DNA from 2 places in the Streptomyces sp. NPDC029526 genome. Region 2 is predicted to be linked to the other one. Evidence: riboswitches for the same ligand, from Rfam matches in the RefSeq annotation. Region 2 holds a riboswitch; the other holds the start of a gene.
What was found. Region 2 has a riboswitch for S-adenosylmethionine ahead of AB0F01_RS01650 (aminotransferase class V-fold PLP-dependent enzyme). Riboswitches for the same ligand answer to the same signal wherever they lie in the genome.

Region 1 (9,086 bases), on a different contig from region 2:
GGTGGTCTCCGCACTGGGACTCGTCGGAGTCCTCGGCGGATGCGGTGGCGGTGACTCCTCCGACGTGACGTTGAAGCTGGTCGCCGCCGACTACGGAGACAGCGCCGACAACAGCACCCGGAAGTACTGGGCGGAACTCGTCGAGGACTTCGAGGCCGGGCACCCGGGCGTGAAGGTCGACGTCAGCGTCTACTCCTGGAACGACGTCGACCGCAAGGTCAAGGAGATGGTCGACGCGGGCGACCCGCCGGACCTGGCGCAGATCGGCGCGTACGCCGACTACGCGCAGCAGGGCCTGCTGTACAAGGCCCGCGAGGTGCTCTCCATCCCCGTCCAGGCCGACCTCCTCTCCCAGCTGACGGACGCCGGCAAGGTCGCCTCGGTGCAGTACGGGCTGCCCTTCGCCTCCTCCACCCGCGTGCTCTTCTACAACAAGGACCTCTTCGACGAGGCCGGGATCACCCCGCCGGAGACGTGGGACGACCTCGTCGACAACGCCACGAAGCTGAAGGCCGAGGGCGTGAAGTACCCCTACGCGCTGCCGCTCGGGCCCGAGGAGGCGCAGGCCGAGACGATGCAGTGGCTGCTCAGCGGCGACGGCGGCTACACCGACGACCGGGGCGCCTACACCATCGACTCCGTCGAGAACGTCGACACCCTCACCTGGCTGAAGGACGAACTGGTCGGCGCCGGCCTCACCGGCCCCGTGGCGCCCGGGAAGCTGAACCGGGCGGACGCCTTCGCCGCCTTCGCCGCGGGGGACGTCGGCATGCTCAACGGGCACCCCTCGCTGATGAGGCTCGCCGGGCAGAAGGGCGTCGAGTACGGCATGGTGCCCACGCCCGGCGTGGACGGGGAGAGCAGGGCCACCCTCGGCGTCTCCGACTGGATGATGGCCTTCAAGGAGAACGGCCACCGCGAGGCGATCGGCGACTTCCTCGACGCCGTCTACAGCGAGAAGAACGTGCTGAAGTTCTCCCGCACCTACGACCTGCTGCCGGTCACCCAGTCCGCGTCCCGCGTGATGGCGGAGTCCGCCGACGACAAGGCCCTCAAGCCCTTCCTCGACCAGCTCGGGACGTCCGAGCTGTACCCGGTCGGCGAGACCTCCTGGGCGGCCGTCAACGCGCAGATCAAGAAGCAGATCGGCAAGGCCGTCGCCCCCGGCGGCAGCCCCGCCGTCGTCCTCTCCGGCCTCCAGGCCACCGCCACCCGCACGGAGGGCGGCGGCCGGTGACGGCCGTCCCGGCGGCCCTCACGGGAGCCTCCGGGGTCGCCGGGCCCCGCCCGTTGTCGGTGGCGGGGGTTACGGTGCGGGACATGGACGAGGAATCACGGACGGCCCGGCCGGCGGCCGGACTGGGCCGACGCGAGCAGGACATCCTCGCGCTGGAGCGCCGTGGCTTTCCCGGCCCCGGCGCGAAGGAGCGCGCGATACGCGAACGCCTGGGCCTGGCACCGGTGCGCTACTACCAGCTGCTCAACGCCCTCCTCGACGACCCCCGCGCCCTGGCCCACGACCCGGTCACGGTCAACCGCCTGCGCCGCATACGGGACTTCCGGCGCGCGGAACGCTGAGCCGGGGGCCGGGGGCCGGGGGCAGCGGGGCCGGGGGCCGGGGGCAGCGGGGCCGGGGGCGCAACGGCTGGGCGAGGGCCCGCCCACGCGGCCGTCAGCCTGCGGGGCGGCACCCTGCGGGGCCGTCGTCCCGCCGGACCGGCCGGCACCCCGCCCGACCCTCATTCAGCGAACGGCACCTCACGGAACCGTTCACTCCATGTGCACCGCGCGACCGCTCACTTCGCGTACGCCGTCACTTCATGTGCCCGGCCAGCGCGGTCAGCAGGTCCACCAGGCCCGCCGGGCCGTCCACCACCAGGTCCGCGCGGTCGCGCAGCTCGGGCACCTCGTCGCTGCCGCTGCACACCAGCAGCCCGGGGACCCCGTCGGAGCGGAGCTCGTCCACCGCCGCGAAGGCCGGGAGGTCGCCGAGGTCGTCGCCCGCGTAGAGGACGCACCCAACGCCGGTCTCCCGCGCGTGCTCCCGGAGGGCGACGCCCTTGTCCATGCCCGGCGGGCGCAGCTCCAGCACCATCCGGCCCGGCTCCACGATCAGTCCGTGCCGGGTCGCCAGGTCCGTCAGCGGCTCGCGCAGGGCCTCGAAGGCGGCCTGCGGTGCGACGGCCCGCCGGGTGTGGACGGCGACCGCCCGGCCCTTCTCCTCGACCCGGGCGCCCTGTGCCGCGTCCAGCCCTTCCAGCAGCCCGGGCAGCTCCGCGCGCACGGCGGCCACCCCGGGGTGCGGTTCGGGCGCCGTGACGGTGTCGGTGGCGGCGTCCCAGCGCTCGGCGCCGTAGTGGCCGAGGACGACCAAGTGTTCCAGCCCGGCGACTCCCGCGAACCCGCCGTTGCGGACCGCGACGGCGGGCGGCCGGCCGGTGATCACCGCGACGGAGGCCACCTTCGGGGCGAGCGCGGTCAGCGCCGGGACGGCGTCGGGGTGGGCCCGCGCCCGGTCCGGGTCGGGCACGATCGGCGCGAGGGTGCCGTCGAAGTCGAGGCCGATCAGCGCCTCGCCCGGCCGGGCGAGCAGGGCGTCGAGCCCTTCGCGCCCGGCCCGGGTGACGGGCGTCGGAAGGTCGGGGACGGCATGCGGATCCGTGGATGCGGTGTGGCTGCCCATACGGCCAACCTATCCACGTCCGCCCGGTGCCACGCATGCCCGGACGCCCGGTGCCACGCGTGCCCGGCCACCCGGTGCCACGCGGGCACGCACGCCTGGCCGGTCGTCGGCGCGCGGGTCCGGCCGGACACCGCCCGCGGACCGGAGCGGCCACAGCGCGGCGGCCCGCAGACCGGCCGGACCGTCCCCGGGGGAGCCCCGGCCGCACCAGGCCCTACCAGGCCCTACCAGGCCCTACCAGGCCGCACCGGCCGTGCCCGGCGGGCACCCGACGTCCGGCACCCGACTCCGGGCACCCGGCGTCCGGCACCCCCGCGCCCGCGGCGGCGGATCGGTACCAGGATCAGGCGGGGTCCTGCCCCCGCAGGGCGTCCAGCTGGTCGACGAACCACTGGGCGGGCGGCAGCGCGGTCGCCGCCGCGGCCAGGCGCTTGCTGTGCTCGGTGCGCTGGGCCGGGCCCATCGTCAGGGCCTCGTGCAGGGCGCGGGCGGTCCCGGTCACGTCGTAGGGGTTGACGGTGATGGCGTCCTCGCCCAGCTCCTCGTGCGCCCCCGCCTCCCGGCTCAGCACCAGCGCGCAGCCGCGGTCGGAGACCACCGGCACCTCCTTGGCGACCAGGTTCATGCCGTCCCGCACGGGGTTGACCAGGGCCACGTCCGCCAGCCGGTAGGCGGCCAGCGAGCGGGCGAAGTCGTCCTTGACGTGCAGCACGACCGGACGCCAGCCGGGCGTGCCGTACCGGTCGTTGATCTCCTCGGCGACCCGCTGCACCTCGGCGGTGTAGTCGCGGTACACGGCGAGGTCCTGGCGGGAGGGGTAGGCGAAGGCGACGTGCACGACCCGCTCGCGCCAGTCGGGGTGGTCGTCGAGGAGCTGCCGGTAGGCGAGCAGGCCGCGCACGATGTTCTTCGACAGCTCGGTGCGGTCCACCCGGACGATGGTGCGGCGCGGGGTGCCGTCGGGCGCGGTGCCGATCTCCTCGCGCAGCGCGGCCATCCGCTCCTCGACGTCCGGCTCGTGGGAGCGGGCGCGCAGGAAGTCCGCGTCGGCGCCGAGGCCGTGCACGCCCACGCGGGTGTCGCCGAGGCCGCCCGCGAACTGCTCGCAGCAGGCGGTGAAGGCGTCCGCCCAGCGCCGGGTGAGGAACCCGAGCCGGTCCGCGCCCAGCATGCCGCCGAGCACCTGGGCGGCGATGTCGTCGGGCAGCATCCGGAAGTACTCCGGCGGGGCCCACGGGGTGTGCGAGAAGTGGCCGATGCGCAGGTCGGGGCGGAGCTCGCGGAGCATGCCGGGGACGAGCGTCAGGTGGTAGTCCTGCACCACGACGGCCGCGCCCTCGGCGGCCTCCTCGGCGAGCGCTTCGGCGAAGGCCCGGTTGTAGGTCTCGTAGGACGCCCACTGGCGGCGGAACTCCGCGTCGAAGACGGGTTCCAGCGGGGTCTGGTAGAGCATGTGGTGCACGAACCACAGCACCGAGTTCGCGATGCCGTTGTAGGCGTCGGCGTGCACGTCGGCCGGGATGTCCAGCATCCGCACGCCGTCCTCGCCGACGCCGCGCCGCACGGCCTCGCGGTCGCCGTCGGACAGGGCCGAGCAGACCCACAGGGCGTCCGCGTCCGAGCCGATCGCGGACAGCCCGGACACCAGTCCGCCGCCGCCCCGTTTGGCGCGCAGCGAACCGTCCTCGTCCACCGTGTACGACACGGGCCCGCGGTTCGACGCGACCAGCACCTGGGCACCCTGACCAGCCTGAGCAGCATGCGTGGAAGCCATACGCACCAACCTAGCCCGGCCCCCGGAACCTCAAACGTCGCCGGGACGCGCTCAGGCCACCCGCCGGGCCTGGTACTCGGCGATCTCCCGCATGGGCGGGCGTTCCTCGGTGTCGACGGAGTAGGTGCGCGGCTCGAAGCCCTCGTCGGAGCGCTCGAACTGGGTGAGGGCGGGCCGGATCAGGTGGCCGCGGGCCAGGCGGAGCTGGGCGGTGCGGTAGATGGCGGCGGCCATCCGGCCGAGGGCCCGCCCGTCCTGGTGGCGGTGCTTGCGCACGCCGACGTCGACCTGGGCGAGGGCGTCCAGCCCGGCCAGGTGCAGGGCGTCGACCAGCATGCCGAGCTCGACCCCGTAGCCGACCGGGAAGGGCAGCTGCTCCAGCAGCGAGCGGCGGGCCGCGTACTCACCGCCGAGCGGCTGGACGAAACCGGCGAGCTGCGGCCAGTGCATGTTGAGCAGCGGGCGCGCCATCAGCTCGGTGACCCGGCCGCCCTGCCCGGCGGCGGCGCCCAGGGGGCGGTCGTACATGGCCTTGACCAGCTGCACGTCCGGCTCGGTGAGCAGCGGACCGACGATGCCGGTGACGAAGTCGGAGGAGAAGTCGCGCAGGTCCGCGTCGACGAAGCAGACGATGTCGCCCCGGGTGACCAGCAGGGAGCGCCAGAGCACCTCGCCCTTGCCGGGCACGGCGGGGATGCGGGGCAGGATCGCGTCCCGGTGGACCACGGTGGCGCCCGCCGCCGCGGCGGCCGCTGCGGTGCCGTCCGTCGAGCCGGAGTCGATCACGACGACCTCGTCGACCAGCGGCACCTGGAGCATCAGGTCGTGCCGGATCACCGCCACGATGTCGCCGACGGTGGCCTCCTCGTCGAGCGCCGGCAGCACCACGCTCACCGTCTGTCCCGAGGCGCGCTTCGCGGCCAGGAGCGCGTGCGGGGGGCGGTCGGCCACGGACCAGGACCGGTCGATCAGCCAGCGCTCGACTTCTTCCAGCACGGTCTGCGGCTCCTCACTCCGGTCCGGTCCTGTGATCCATCTCGCGCTTCGGACGACTGTCTCAATCGCCCGGGGCGTCGGTTACAGTCTTGAACAACGCGCACGGTCCCCGCATGCCGGGGTCCCGCGCGACAACTGAACACCGCTCATCCAGAGGGGCAGAGGGATACGGCCCGTTGAAGCCCCGGCAACCCTCCAGTCGGTTCTTGTCACACGGACGTGGCGAGGCTCCCGGCTAGGGAAGGTGCCAAATCCGTCTCACGGCGAGATGCGTCGTGAGGAAGATGAGGAGAAAGGGCCTCGCCTCACATGGCTGTGCAGACCGTTGCAAGCAACGCCGACTCTGCCGGTTCCGCCGGTTCCTCCCCCGCCGTCGACCTGGGTCCCGCCGCCGCGCTGTCCTGCCGCGAGTGCGGCCACCGCGTCCCGCTCGGACCCGTCTTCGCCTGCCAGGAGTGTTTCGGCCCGCTGGAGATCGCCTACGACTTCTCGTCCTACGAGGCCGGGGAACTGCGCCGGCGCATCGAGGCGGGACCCGCGAACATCTGGCGCTACGCGCCGCTGCTGCCCGTCCCCGCGGACGTGGCCGGCAAGCCGAACCTCAACCCGGGCTGGACCCCGCTGGTCAAGGCGGACAACCTGGCCCGTGAACTCGGCGTCACCGGCGGTCTGTACGTCAAGGACGACTCGGGCAACCCGACGCACTCCTTCAAGGACCGGGTCGTCGCCCAGGCCCTGGAGGCCGCCCGCGCCTTCGGCTTCACCACCCTGTCCTGCTCCTCCACCGGCAACCTGGCCGGTGCCGTCGGCGCCGCCGCCGCCCGGGCCGGCTTCCGCTCCTGCGTGTTCATCCCGCACGACCTGGAGCAGGGCAAGGTCGTCATGGCCGCCGTCTACGGCGGCGAACTGGTCGGCATCGAGGGCAACTACGACGACGTCAACCGCTTCTGCTCCGAACTGATCGGCGACCCGGCCGGCGAGGGCTGGGGCTTCGTCAACGTCAACCTGCGCCCCTACTACGCCGAGGGCTCCAAGACGCTCGCCTACGAGATCTGCGAGCAGCTCGGCTGGCGGCTGCCGGACCAGATCGTCGTCCCGATCGCCTCGGGCTCCCAGCTCACGAAGATCGACAAGGGGCTGCGGGAGCTGATCGACCTGGGGCTGGTGGAGGACCGCCCCTACAAGATCTTCGGCGCGCAGGCGGAGGGCTGCTCCCCGGTCTCAGCCGCCTTCAAGGCCGGGCACGACGTGGTCCGCCCGCAGAAGCCGGACACCATCGCCAAGTCGCTCGCCATCGGCAACCCCGCCGACGGCCCCTACGTCCTGGACATCGCCCGCCGCACCGGCGGCGCCGTGGAGGACGTCACCGACGAGCAGGTCGTGGACGCGATCAAGCTGCTCGCGCGCACCGAGGGCATCTTCGCGGAGACGGCGGGCGGGGTGACCGTCGGCGTCACCCGCAAGCTGGTCGAGAGCGGCCTGCTGGATCCCTCGCTGACCACCGTCGTCCTCAACACCGGCGACGGCCTGAAGACCCTCGACGCGGTCGCCGGGACCGGCGTGACCGCCACCATCCGCCCCACCCTGGACTCCTTCCGAGAGGCTGGCCTCGCATGAGCGTGACCGTCCGCATCCCGACCATCCTGCGCACCTACACCGGTGGGCAGGCCCAGGTGAACGCCGAGGGGACGACCCTCGCCGAGGTCATCGAGGACCTGGAGAAGAACCACACGGGCATCGCCGCCCGCGTCCTGGACGACCAGGGCAAGCTGCGCCGCTTCGTCAACGTCTACGTCAACGACGACGACGTGCGCTTCGAGCAGGGCCTGGAGACGGCGACGCCGGACGGCGCCGGCGTCTCGATCATTCCGGCGGTCGCCGGCGGCTGATCCGGCCTGATCATTACCGTGGGTAACTTCGGTTACCCAGCGTGGAACTCGTTGCCCCCTCCGTGAGAGAAGCGGAGGGGGCAATTCCATGGGATTGAACGCGATAGGGTTGGGGAACGCGGCCCCGGTCCCTCGATCGGGAACCGTGAATTCCTGCCGCTCGCCCGACGATAAGTAGCCAAAGTCTGTGCGCCTTTCGCGGCTTTTGTGGCGTTTGCGTGACCCGGTTTGCCCTGAATTCGGGCGAAGTTGCACAACATTCCGGACCGGCGGCGTCCAGATTTCTCGTCCGATTGACCTGTTGCAGACGGCAGTTGGACAGATACATTCAGCCGCGGTCGACGCGTTCCGGCGCACGCCCCCACTCCAATGGGGGGTGAGGTCTGACCCGGGTCCGCGAAGTGTGGATCTGTGCAAGGGCCAGTAATAGGGGAGTTAGGCATGGCTCAGGGCACCGTCAAGTGGTTCAACGCGGAGAAGGGGTACGGCTTCATCGCGGTCGACGGTGGTGCGGATGTTTTCGTCCACTACAGCGCCATCCAGATGGACGGGTACCGCACCCTTGAAGAGGGCCAGCGGGTCGAATTCGAGATCTCGCAGGGCCAGAAGGGCCCGCAGGCCGACATGGTTCGCGTCACCGCCTGAACGCGCTACCAGCCGCAAGCAGCTTCTGCTGACGAGGGGCCCGCACCTCCCGGGGTGCGGGCCCTTCGCCGTGCGCCGGCGCCTCCGCAAGGGGGCGGCCGGCCGTGCGCCCGGGCCGCCCGCGCTCCCCGTCCCGGCGGCGCCGTACACCCGTGTTCGCCGACCGCTGAGAGCGCGCCTTCCTCTCCTTCGCGCCCACGCGCGCGAGGGGCCGTACGGGGTGTCGCCGCGCCCCCCGTACCACCCCCGTGCCACCCCCCGCCCGGGGTGCCTCCGCACCGCCGTCCTCCGCCGTCCTCCCAGCACACGGGCCCCGTCGGCCCTCGTGCCGTGGTGCCCGGGAGACACCTCCCCCCGTCCCGGACCGCGCCTGCGGGCACGCCCGCGCGCCCCGACCCTCCGACGGGCCCGCTTCGCGGGAGCGCCTTGCACTCGGAGGGGTCGAGTGCTAATCATTGGCGTTAGCACTCTGAAGGTGAGAGTGACAACGAAGGACCGGGTCGGTGAGGCCCGCAGGCCGTGTGGGGCAAGGAACCACGAGGCCGGCGAGCCGTCCGTCGCGGGCGCGGGCGCGGTCCGAAGGAATCACCCCCAGTCCTGGAGGGACCACTTCACATGGCCAAGATCATCGCGTTCGACGAGGAGGCGCGGCGCGGCCTCGAGCGCGGCATGAACCAGCTCGCGGACGCCGTCAAGGTGACGCTCGGCCCCAAGGGCCGCAACGTCGTCCTCGAGAAGAAGTGGGGCGCCCCCACGATCACCAACGATGGTGTCTCCATCGCCAAGGAGATCGAGCTCGAGGACCCGTACGAGAAGATCGGCGCCGAGCTGGTCAAGGAAGTCGCCAAGAAGACGGACGACGTCGCCGGTGACGGTACGACCACCGCGACCGTCCTCGCCCAGGCCCTGGTCAAGGAGGGCCTGCGCAACGTAGCCGCCGGCGCCAACCCGATGGCCCTCAAGCGCGGCATCGAGAAGGCCGTCGAGTCGGTCTCCGCCGCCCTGCTGGAGCAGGCGAAGGACGTCGAGACCAAGGAGCAGATCGCTTCCACGGCCTCCATCTCCGCCGCCGACACCCAGATCGGCGAGCTCATCGCCG
Region 2 (9,086 bases):
TGACGCTGTTCTTCCACCCGTCGATGGCCGAGGTGGAGTACCACGGCAGCTACGTCCCGATGCAGGGCCAGCTGATGTCGCAGGCCTACGCCTCGACCCTCGACATCAGCTTCGACGTGCGCGGTGGCCTGCTCATCCGGCAGATCCACCACTGGGCCGCGGTCATCTTCCTGGCCGGCATGTTCGTGCACATGATGCGCGTCTTCTTCACCGGCGCGTTCCGCAAGCCGCGCGAGATCAACTGGCTGTTCGGCTTCCTGCTGTTCGTGCTGGGCATGTTCACCGGCTTCACCGGCTACTCGCTCCCGGACGACCTGCTGTCCGGTACGGGTGTCCGCTTCACGCAGGGCGCGATCCTGTCCGTGCCGATCGTCGGCACGTACATCTCGATGTTCCTGTTCGGCGGGGAGTTCCCGGGGACGGACTTCGTCGCCCGGTTCTACTCGATCCACATCCTGCTGCTGCCGGGCATCATGCTGGGTCTGGTGGTCGCCCACCTGATCCTGGTCTTCTACCACAAGCACACGCAGTTCGCGGGTCCCGGCCGGACCAACAAGAACGTCGTCGGCATGCCGCTGCTGCCGGTGTACATGGCCAAGGCGGGAGGCTTCTTCTTCCTGGTCTTCGGCTTCATCTCGCTGATCGCCGGCCTGGTCACCATCAACCCGATCTGGAACCTGGGCCCGTACCGGCCGGACCTCGTCTCGACGGGTGCCCAGCCGGACTGGTACATGGGCTTCGCCGAGGGTCTGGTCCGCGCCATGCCGGGCTGGGAGATCAACTTCTGGGGCCACACGCTGGTCCTGGGCGTCTTCGTCCCGCTGGTGCTGTTCGGCCTGTTCCTCGGGGTCCTGGCGCTCTACCCGTTCATCGAGTCCTGGATCACCGGGGACAAGCGCGAGCACCACATCCTGGACCGCCCGCGCAACGCCCCGACCCGGACCGGTCTCGGCGTCGCCTGGATCACCGCGTACCTGATCATGCTGGTGGGCGGTGGCAACGACATCGTCGCCACGCACTTCCACCTGTCGATCAACGCGGTCACCTGGTTCGTGCGCATCGGGTTCTTCCTCGGCCCGGTCGTGGCGTTCATCGTCACCAAGCGGATCTGCCTCGGCCTCCAGCGCCGGGACAAGGACAAGGTGCTGCACGGCCGCGAGGCCGGCATCATCAAGCGCCTGCCGCACGGTGAGTTCATCGAGGTGCACGAGCCGCTCAGCCAGGAGCAGCTCCACACGCTCACCGCGCACGAGCAGTACAAGCCGGCGGAGATCGGCCCGACGGTCGACGAGAACGGCGTCGAGCGCAAGGTGAAGGCCACCGAGAAGCTGCGTGCCAAGCTCAGCAAGGCGTACTACGGCCAGGAGTCGCAGATTCCGAAGCCGACCGCCGAGGAGTACAAGGAGATCACCAGCGGCCACGGCCACCACTGATCCCTTCCACCGCTGAGCGAAGCGTCGCCACACCACGGTCGAAGGCCCCCGTCCGGTCCGCGGACGGGGGCCTTCGCCGTGTCCGGGGCTGGATAGGGTGGGGGGCGGACATGCGTGTGACGACCACAGGAGCGGCTGATGAGCGCTGTGACCCCCGCTGGAGGCGACACCGCGGCGGGCCGCTCCTGGCCCGCCCTGCTGAACGGCCTGCTGGAGGGCCGTGACCTGTCGGCCGACGACACCGCCTGGGCGATGGACCTGATCATGCGCGGGGAGGCCACCGACGCCCAGATCGCCGGCTTCGCGGTGTCCCTGCGCGCCAAGGGCGAGACCGTCGAGGAGATCTCCGGCTGCGTCCGCGCCCTGTACGACCACGCCAACGTGATCGAGGTGCCGGGCGCCACCGTCGACATCGTCGGGACCGGCGGGGACGGCGCCAAGACGGTGAACATCTCCACCATGTCCTCCATCGTCGTCGCCGGCACCGGCGCGAAGGTCGTCAAGCACGGCAACCGGGCCGCCTCCTCCGCGTCCGGCGCCTCCGACGTGCTGGAGAAGCTCGGCGTCAACCTGGAGCTGACCCCGCGACGGGTCGCCGAGGTCGCCGAGGAGGCCGGGATCACCTTCTGCTTCGCGGTGAAGTTCCACCCGGCGCTGCGCCATGTGGCGGCGGCACGCGGCCAGCTGGGCATCCGCACGGTGTTCAACTTCCTGGGCCCGCTCGCCAATCCGGCCCGGGTGACCGCGCAGGCGGTCGGGGTGGCCGACGCGCGGATGGCGCCCATCATGGCCGGGGTGTTCGCCGGGCGCGGCCACTCCTCGCTGGTGTTCCGCGGCGACGACGGCCTGGACGAGCTGACCACGACCGGCACCTCCCGGGTCTGGGTGGTCCGGGACGGCACGGTCACCGAGGAGGTGTTCGACCCGCGCGAGGTGGGCCTCGGCCTGGTCGACATCTCGGCCCTGCGCGGCGCCGACGCCTCCTACAACGCGGAGGTCGCCCGGCGGCTGCTGGACGGCGAACGCGGCCCGGTGCGCGACGCCGTGCTGCTGAACTCGGCGGCGGCGCTGGTGGCGCTGGAGCCCGGCACGGGCACGCTCACGGAGCAGATCCGGGCCGGGATGGAGAAGGCGGCCGAGTCGATCGACTCGGGGTCGGCCCGGCGCGTCCTGGACCGGTGGGTGGCCGTCAGCAACGCCTGAGACACCGCACGTGCGGGGTCCCGCGATCCGGAACCGGGTTGCGGGACCCCGTTTTCTTCCCGTACGTTCCTGTGCAGGTCATGAGTGACAGCCATCAGGCCCCGGCCGGCTGTCCGGCAACCCTCCGTCCGTGGCGGGGTGCCCCGGGTGAGGACCAGGCCGTGGACAGCAGGGTCCACGGCAAGCGCGGACCCCTCGCGAGCCAGGGGTCCTGGTCGTCGAGGAGTCTCCCGTGAGCCGTCGAATGCAGTAGGGCCGCAGCGCCCCGCCTCCGCGTTCCCCTCGCTTTCCCCTTCTTCGCCCCTTCTTCGCCCCTCTTCCGGCTTTCCGCCGTTCCTTCCGCCGTTCCGACGGGCTGGAGCCACCGCTGCTCGCCCTGGGGAACCGGCGTGCCACCTACGGGAGTTCAGCATGTCCGTCACCGCCGTCGCCACCGCCCCCGTCACCGCGTGCGCTGCCGCCGCCCCGGCCGCCGCCGCCCCGGCCGCCGCCGCCCCGGCCGCCGCCGCCCCGGCCGCCGCCGCCCCGGCCGCCGCCGCCCCGGCCGCCGCCGCGGCCGCCGCGGCCCCGGAGGACCGCGCCCCGCTGCCCGTCCTCGGGCGGGACGTCACCGTCCCGCTCGTCACCGGCGGCGAGGTGACCTACGCGGCGCTCGACCACGCGGCCAGCGCGCCCGCCCTCCAGCAGGTCTGGGACGACGTAGCCGCCTACGCGCCGTACTACGGCAGCGTCCACCGCGGCGCCGGGTACCTCTCCCGGCTCTCCACGGAGCTGTTCGAGGACGCCCGCCGGACCGTCGCCGCGTTCCTCGACTGCCGCCGTGCGGACGAGGTGGTCTTCACCCGGTCCACCACCGACTCCCTCAACCTGCTCGCCGGCGCGCTGCCCGAGGGCTGCCGGGTCTTCGTCTTCGAGACCGAGCACCACGCCGCCCTGCTGCCCTGGCGGGGCTCCGAGGTGACCGTCCTGGACGCGCCCGGCAGCCCCGGGCAGGCCGTCGAGACCCTGGAGCGCGCCCTCGCCGCCCGCGCGCCGCACGGGCCGGCGCTGGTCTGCGTCACCGGCGCCTCCAACGTCACCGGCGAGCTGTGGCCGGTGCGCGAACTGGCCGCCGCCGCCCACGCGCACGGCGCCCGGATCGTCCTGGACGCCGCCCAGCTCGCCCCGCACCACCCGGTGAGCGTGCGGGACCTGGACGTCGACTGGGTCGCCTTCTCGGGCCACAAGCTGTACGCCCCCTTCGGCACCGGGGTGCTGGCCGGGCGGGCGGACTGGCTGCGGACGGCCGAGCCGTACCTCGCGGGCGGCGGTGCGAGCCGCCGGGTCGTCCGGCGCGGGGACGGGGGAGTGGACGTCCGGTGGCACACCGACGCCGCCCGCCACGAGGCCGGTTCGCCCAACGTCATCGGCGCGCACGCCGTCGCCTCGGCCTGCCGGGCGCTCACCGCGGCCGGGTTCGACACCCTCGTCGCCCGCGAGCGGCGGCTGGTCCGCGCGGTGCGCGAGGGGCTGGCCGACGTGCCCGAGGTGCGGTTCCTGTCCCTGTTCGGGGACGACGCCCCCCGGGTCGGGGTGCTGTCCTTCGTCGTCGACGGCTTCGACAGCTCGCACTTCGCCGCCGCGCTGTCCGCCGAGTACGGCATCGGTGTCCGGGACGGCCTGTTCTGCGCCCACCCCCTGCTCGCGAGGCTGCTCGGCGACACGCCGCAGCCGGGCGGGTGCGGGGCCCCGGCCTCCGGGGAGCGGTCCGCGCACGCCGTCCGGGTCAGCTTCGGCGCGGGCACCCCGGACGAGCACGTGCAGCGGTTCGTCCGCGCCGTGCGGGAACTCGTCCGGGACGGCGCCCGCTGGACCTACCGCACGGTGGACGGCCGCTGCGTCCCGGACGCCCCCGCAGCCTGAGGCGGCACCGCGTCCCGGACCGGCGGCATCCCGTCCAGGAGCGCCGGTCCGGGGGGTCCCGCCGGGCGGTGACTCAGTTGTCCAGCCCGATGGCGAACGCCGCCTCCAGGTCGTGCTGGGAGTACGTACGGAACGCCACGTGCGTGTCGGTGCCCTCGACGCCCGGGATCTTGCTGATCCGGCCGGGGATGACCTCGGCCAGGTCCTCGTGCTCCCGGACCCGGACCATGGCGATCAGGTCGTAGGTCCCGGTGACCGAGAAGACCTCGCTGACGCTGTCCAGCGCGGCGATCCGCTCCGCGATCTCGGGGATCCGGTCCACGCTGGTCTTGATGAGGACGATCGCGGTGATCACGGCTGGTTCTCTCCCTCGGGGGCCGGAGCAGGGGGCGCCTTCACTGTAGTCGTCCGGCCCGAGCAGACCCACGCGCAGCCGAGGCCCAGCCCGAAGCCCACCAGGTGCGCGAGGTAGGCGACCCCCGGCCCGTCGGAGGCCCGCCCCGCCCCCAGCCACTGCAGGGCCGCCCAGAACGGCAGCACCACCCAGGCGGGGAGGCGGACCGGCAGGAAGAGCAGGAACGGCAGGAGACTGGTCACCCGGGCGCGGGGGAACAGGAACAGGAACGCGCCGAGCACCGCCGAGATCGCCCCCGAGGCCCCCACCAGGGACTGTTCCGAGTCCGGGTGGGCGACGGCGTAGCCGAGCAGGGCGAGGTAGCCGCAGCAGACGTAGAACAGGGTGAAGCGCAGGGGGCCCATCCGTGCCTCGGTCATCGTGCCGAAGACGTGGAGGAACAGCATGTTGCCCAGCAGGTGCACCCAGCTGCCGTGCACGAAGAGGGCGGTGGCCGGTGTCAGGACCGCGCGGAAGGACCCGTCGAACAGGTCTGCGGGGATCACCCCCCACTGCCGGAAGTACGCCCGTTGCACGGCGAGCAGCTCCTCGCCCGTCCCGTGGACCGGGTTCAGGCCCGAGGCCGGGCCGATCAGGAAGACCACGCAGCAGACGACGACCAGGGTGTGGGTCACCGGCGCCGACGGCCGCCGGACCGCCCGCGCGAGGGGTGCTCTCCAGTGGGGGACCATGGACACAGAGCATGACGTAACGGGACGCACCCGCGCGGACCGCCTCGCCGCCGTGGACGGGCGGGCGGCGCGGACCCGCCAGGCCGTAGGGTTACGACCCTGACCCACCCGGGGCGCCCGGCGCGCCCCGAGACCGGAAGGAAGGCGAACAGCCACGATGACGGTTCCCCTGCCGACCGCCGCCACGCGGTGGCGCTGCACCCTCTGCGGCAACCTCACGCGCTTCGACGTGACCCGCTCCTCGAAGGTCGTCGAGTACGTCCACCTCGACCTGGCCGGGGAGCCGAAGGTCGAGGAGCGCGAGGTGCTCAGTGAGACCATCGAGTCGGTGCGGTGCCGCTGGTGCAACGCCGTGGACCAGGTGGAACTCGTGGACAGGCCGGATGCCGGTTCCTGAGCGAAGGGGGTCCCTCCCGCTCGCGCGACGTCGTCGGCGGGGGACGGCCCCGCTGACGGTGACCCCGTACGCGGGGCGGCAAGGCGATGGGGTGTGACGGATGGTGGAGACCACGGGCGGGGGGCCGCAGGACGGCGCCGCTGAGGTGCTCGACCGTCCGCTGCCCGACGGCGTGCGCCGCCGGGTCGTCCAGATCGTCTCGGACGGCTTCGGCGGCCTGACCGTCGCCGAGCTGCCCGCCCAGCTGCGCCAGTACGCGCGGTTCACGCCGAACCGCCGCGTCAAGTTCGCCGGGAACGCGATGGCCTCCGCCCTGGAGACCGACCCGCTGTTCCGGCAGCGCATCGGCGAGAAGCTCAGGCAGGCGCAGCCGGAACTGACCGGCGCCCTGGACTCCGGCTCCCCGCCCGCGGCCGCCGACCCCCTGGACGTGGCGGCCGCGGCCTACGTGCTGCGCCCGCCCGGATGGGTGAAGCTGGTCGCCGCGGCCGGCGAGGAGGCCCAGCGCGCCGACGCCGAACGCGCCGACGAGGAGAACCGGGCCGAGCTGGAGCGGCTGCGCGCCGAGCTCGCGCGCGCTCGCGAGCACACCCGTACCGAGACCGAGCGGCTGCGCTCGGAACTGGACGCGGCGCGCAAAGAGGCCGAGTCGCTGCACCGCAAGCTGCGGTCCGCGCTCAGCGACGTCAAACGGGGTCAGGCGGCCCTGCGCAAAGTGCAGGCGGAGCTGGAGACGGTCCGTTCCGACAGCCATGCGCAGGTGTCGGCCGCGGAGAGCGAGACCCGGCGGATCAAAGGGCGCCTCGGTGAGACGGAGGCCGCCCTGGAGGCCGCCCGCCGCGCGGCCCGCGAAGGACGCAGCGTCGAGGACATGCGGGTGCGCCTGCTGCTGGACACCGTCCTGGACGCCGCCCAGGGGCTCCGGCGCGAACTGGCCCTGCCCCCGGTGTCCGTGCGGCCCGCCGAGACCGTGGACGCGGTGGAGCCCGGCCGGATGACCCCCAAGGACATCGCCGCCCGCGCGCTGTCCGAGGACGACCCGGCGATCCTCGACCAGTTGCTGGCGCTGCCGCAGGCCCATCTCGTGGTCGACGGCTACAACGTCACCAAGACCGGCTATCCCCAGATGCCGCTGGAGAAGCAGCGGTTGCGGCTGCTGGGCCAGCTCGCCCAGGTCGCCGCGCAGACCGGCGCCGAGGTGACCTGTGTCTTCGACGGCGCCGAACTGGCCGCGCCGGTGCTGCTGGCCCCGCCGCGCGGGGTGCGGGTGCTGTTCTCCAAGCCGGGCGTCACCGCCGACGAGCTGATCCGCCAGCTGGTGCGCGCCGAGCCGCCGGGCCGGCCGGTCATCGTCGTCTCCACCGACCGCGAGGTCGCCGACGGGGTGGCCCGCGTCGGCGCCCGCCCGGTGGCCTCCGCGGTGCTCCTGAAGCGCTTCACCAAGGCGTAGCCCTCCGGCCGGTGCGCACCGGGAGCGGCCCGCGAGACCCCGCGGGACCCGGTGGGCCCAAGGGGCGTTAACCGCCCCTACGCCCCATCAGGACCGTAAGGCCCAACCGCAACGTACCCGCCGATTGCCCGAATTGGCGGGATCGTCACGCAACGTAGCGTCAGCTCCATATCACTGCACGTGAGTTCATGGCAAAGAAACGCGCTGTGACGGAGATTTCGGGTCCAGGGATTTGAACTGATCACAAGAGAATCACTAGGGTCGGGCCTCGAACCTCCGCTCGGGTGATCGTTCACATGGGGTGGCGACGGCGGAGGCCCCCGCCCACCGGCGTGTCGGTAGGCGGCTGGAGGAAGAAGGAGCTCGCCTCCGTGGCGTCCCACCGTCGTCCCAAGCAGCCGAACCGCGCACGTGTGACCGTGCTCACCACCGCTGCCGCCGCTGCCGTCGTCCTCAGCTCGCAGGCCGCCAACGCCGCGCCCAGCGAGAAGCCGAGCAAGGACGAGGTGAAGGCCAAGGTCGACAAGCTCTACGAGCAGGCGGAGCAGGCCACCGAGAAGTACAACGGCGCCAAGGAGAAGCAGGAGAAGCTCCAGAAGGAGATCTCCACCATCCAGGACAACGTCGCCCGCGGCCAGCAGGAGCTCAACGAGCTGCGCGACGGCCTCGGTTCGATGGCGAGCGCCCAGTACCGCAGCGGCGGCATCGACCCCTCGGTGCAGCTGTTCCTCTCCGCCGACCCGGACGACTACCTCGACAAGGCGTCCACCCTCGACCAGCTCAGCACCCAGCAGGTCGACGCGCTGAAGAAGATCCAGAAGAAGCAGCGCGAACTCGCCCAGCAGCGGTCCGAGGCCGGCGAGAAGCTCAAGGACCTCGCCTCCACGCGCACCGAACTGGGCAACAAGAAGAAGGAGGTCCAGGGCAAGCTGGCCTCCGCGCAGAAGCTGCTGAACAGCCTCACCGCCGAGCAGAAGGCCCAGATCGCCCAGGAGGAGGACCGCGCCACCCGCACCAGCCAGCGCGAGGCGCTCTCCGCCAAGGTCCCGGCCGGCTCCGGCCGCGCCGCCGCCGCCTTCGCCGCCGCCCAGAGCAAGCTGGGCACCCCGTACGTCTACGGCGCCACCGGCCCGTCCTCCTTCGACTGCTCGGGCCTGACCTCCTGGGCCTACGCCCAGGCCGGCGTCGGCATCCCGCGCACCTCCGAGGCGCAGACCGGGGCCGGCACCAGGATCTACTCGGTCGGCGACCTCAAGGTCGGCGACCTGGTGTTCTTCTTCAACGACCTGCACCACGTGGGCCTCTACGCGGGCAACGGCCAGATCATCCACGCGCCCCGCACCGGCACCGTCGTGCGCTACGAGTCGATGAACACCATCGGCGGCCCGTTCATGTTCGGCGTCCGCGTCTGACCGGACCGACCCCGACCCCTCCGCACCACCACCGCCGCCCGGCCGCCGCACCCGGCCGCACACCGGCACGAGGTACCCCCGTTCGGGGGAATCACCACGTCGCCGTACGGCCCACGCCCCGCCCGTGACCTGCGTCAGCGGCGGGGCGTCACCGTGTGTGCCCGCCGGGGTCGTTGGCCCGCCCACCGCCGCGGGGTTACTGT

Region 1: another riboswitch for S-adenosylmethionine. It lies ahead of thrC (threonine synthase); the one in region 2 lies ahead of AB0F01_RS01650 (aminotransferase class V-fold PLP-dependent enzyme).

Annotation. Positions count from the first base shown of each region.
Region 1 is NZ_JBEZWE010000022.1:18,254-27,339, reverse strand. It holds gene AB0F01_RS28535 (extracellular solute-binding protein) at 1-1,237, shown strand, start outside; gene AB0F01_RS28530 (DUF3263 domain-containing protein) at 1,321-1,578, shown strand; gene otsB (trehalose-phosphatase) at 1,814-2,683, opposite strand; gene AB0F01_RS28520 (trehalose-6-phosphate synthase) at 3,027-4,457, opposite strand; gene AB0F01_RS28515 (glucosyl-3-phosphoglycerate synthase) at 4,509-5,453, opposite strand; SAM riboswitch class I at 5,597-5,744, shown strand; gene thrC (threonine synthase) at 5,763-7,070, shown strand; gene AB0F01_RS28505 (MoaD/ThiS family protein) at 7,067-7,342, shown strand; gene AB0F01_RS28500 (cold-shock protein) at 7,784-7,987, shown strand; gene groL (chaperonin GroEL) at 8,603-9,086, shown strand, end outside.
Region 2 is NZ_JBEZWE010000001.1:359,193-368,278, reverse strand. It holds gene AB0F01_RS01660 (cytochrome bc complex cytochrome b subunit) at 1-1,433, shown strand, start outside; gene trpD (anthranilate phosphoribosyltransferase) at 1,572-2,636, shown strand; SAM riboswitch class IV at 2,713-2,829, shown strand; gene AB0F01_RS01650 (aminotransferase class V-fold PLP-dependent enzyme) at 3,048-4,538, shown strand; gene AB0F01_RS01645 (Lrp/AsnC ligand binding domain-containing protein) at 4,612-4,893, opposite strand; gene AB0F01_RS01640 (rhomboid family intramembrane serine protease) at 4,890-5,624, opposite strand; gene AB0F01_RS01635 (hypothetical protein) at 5,782-6,021, shown strand; gene AB0F01_RS01630 (NYN domain-containing protein) at 6,122-7,471, shown strand; gene AB0F01_RS01625 (NlpC/P60 family protein) at 7,843-8,883, shown strand.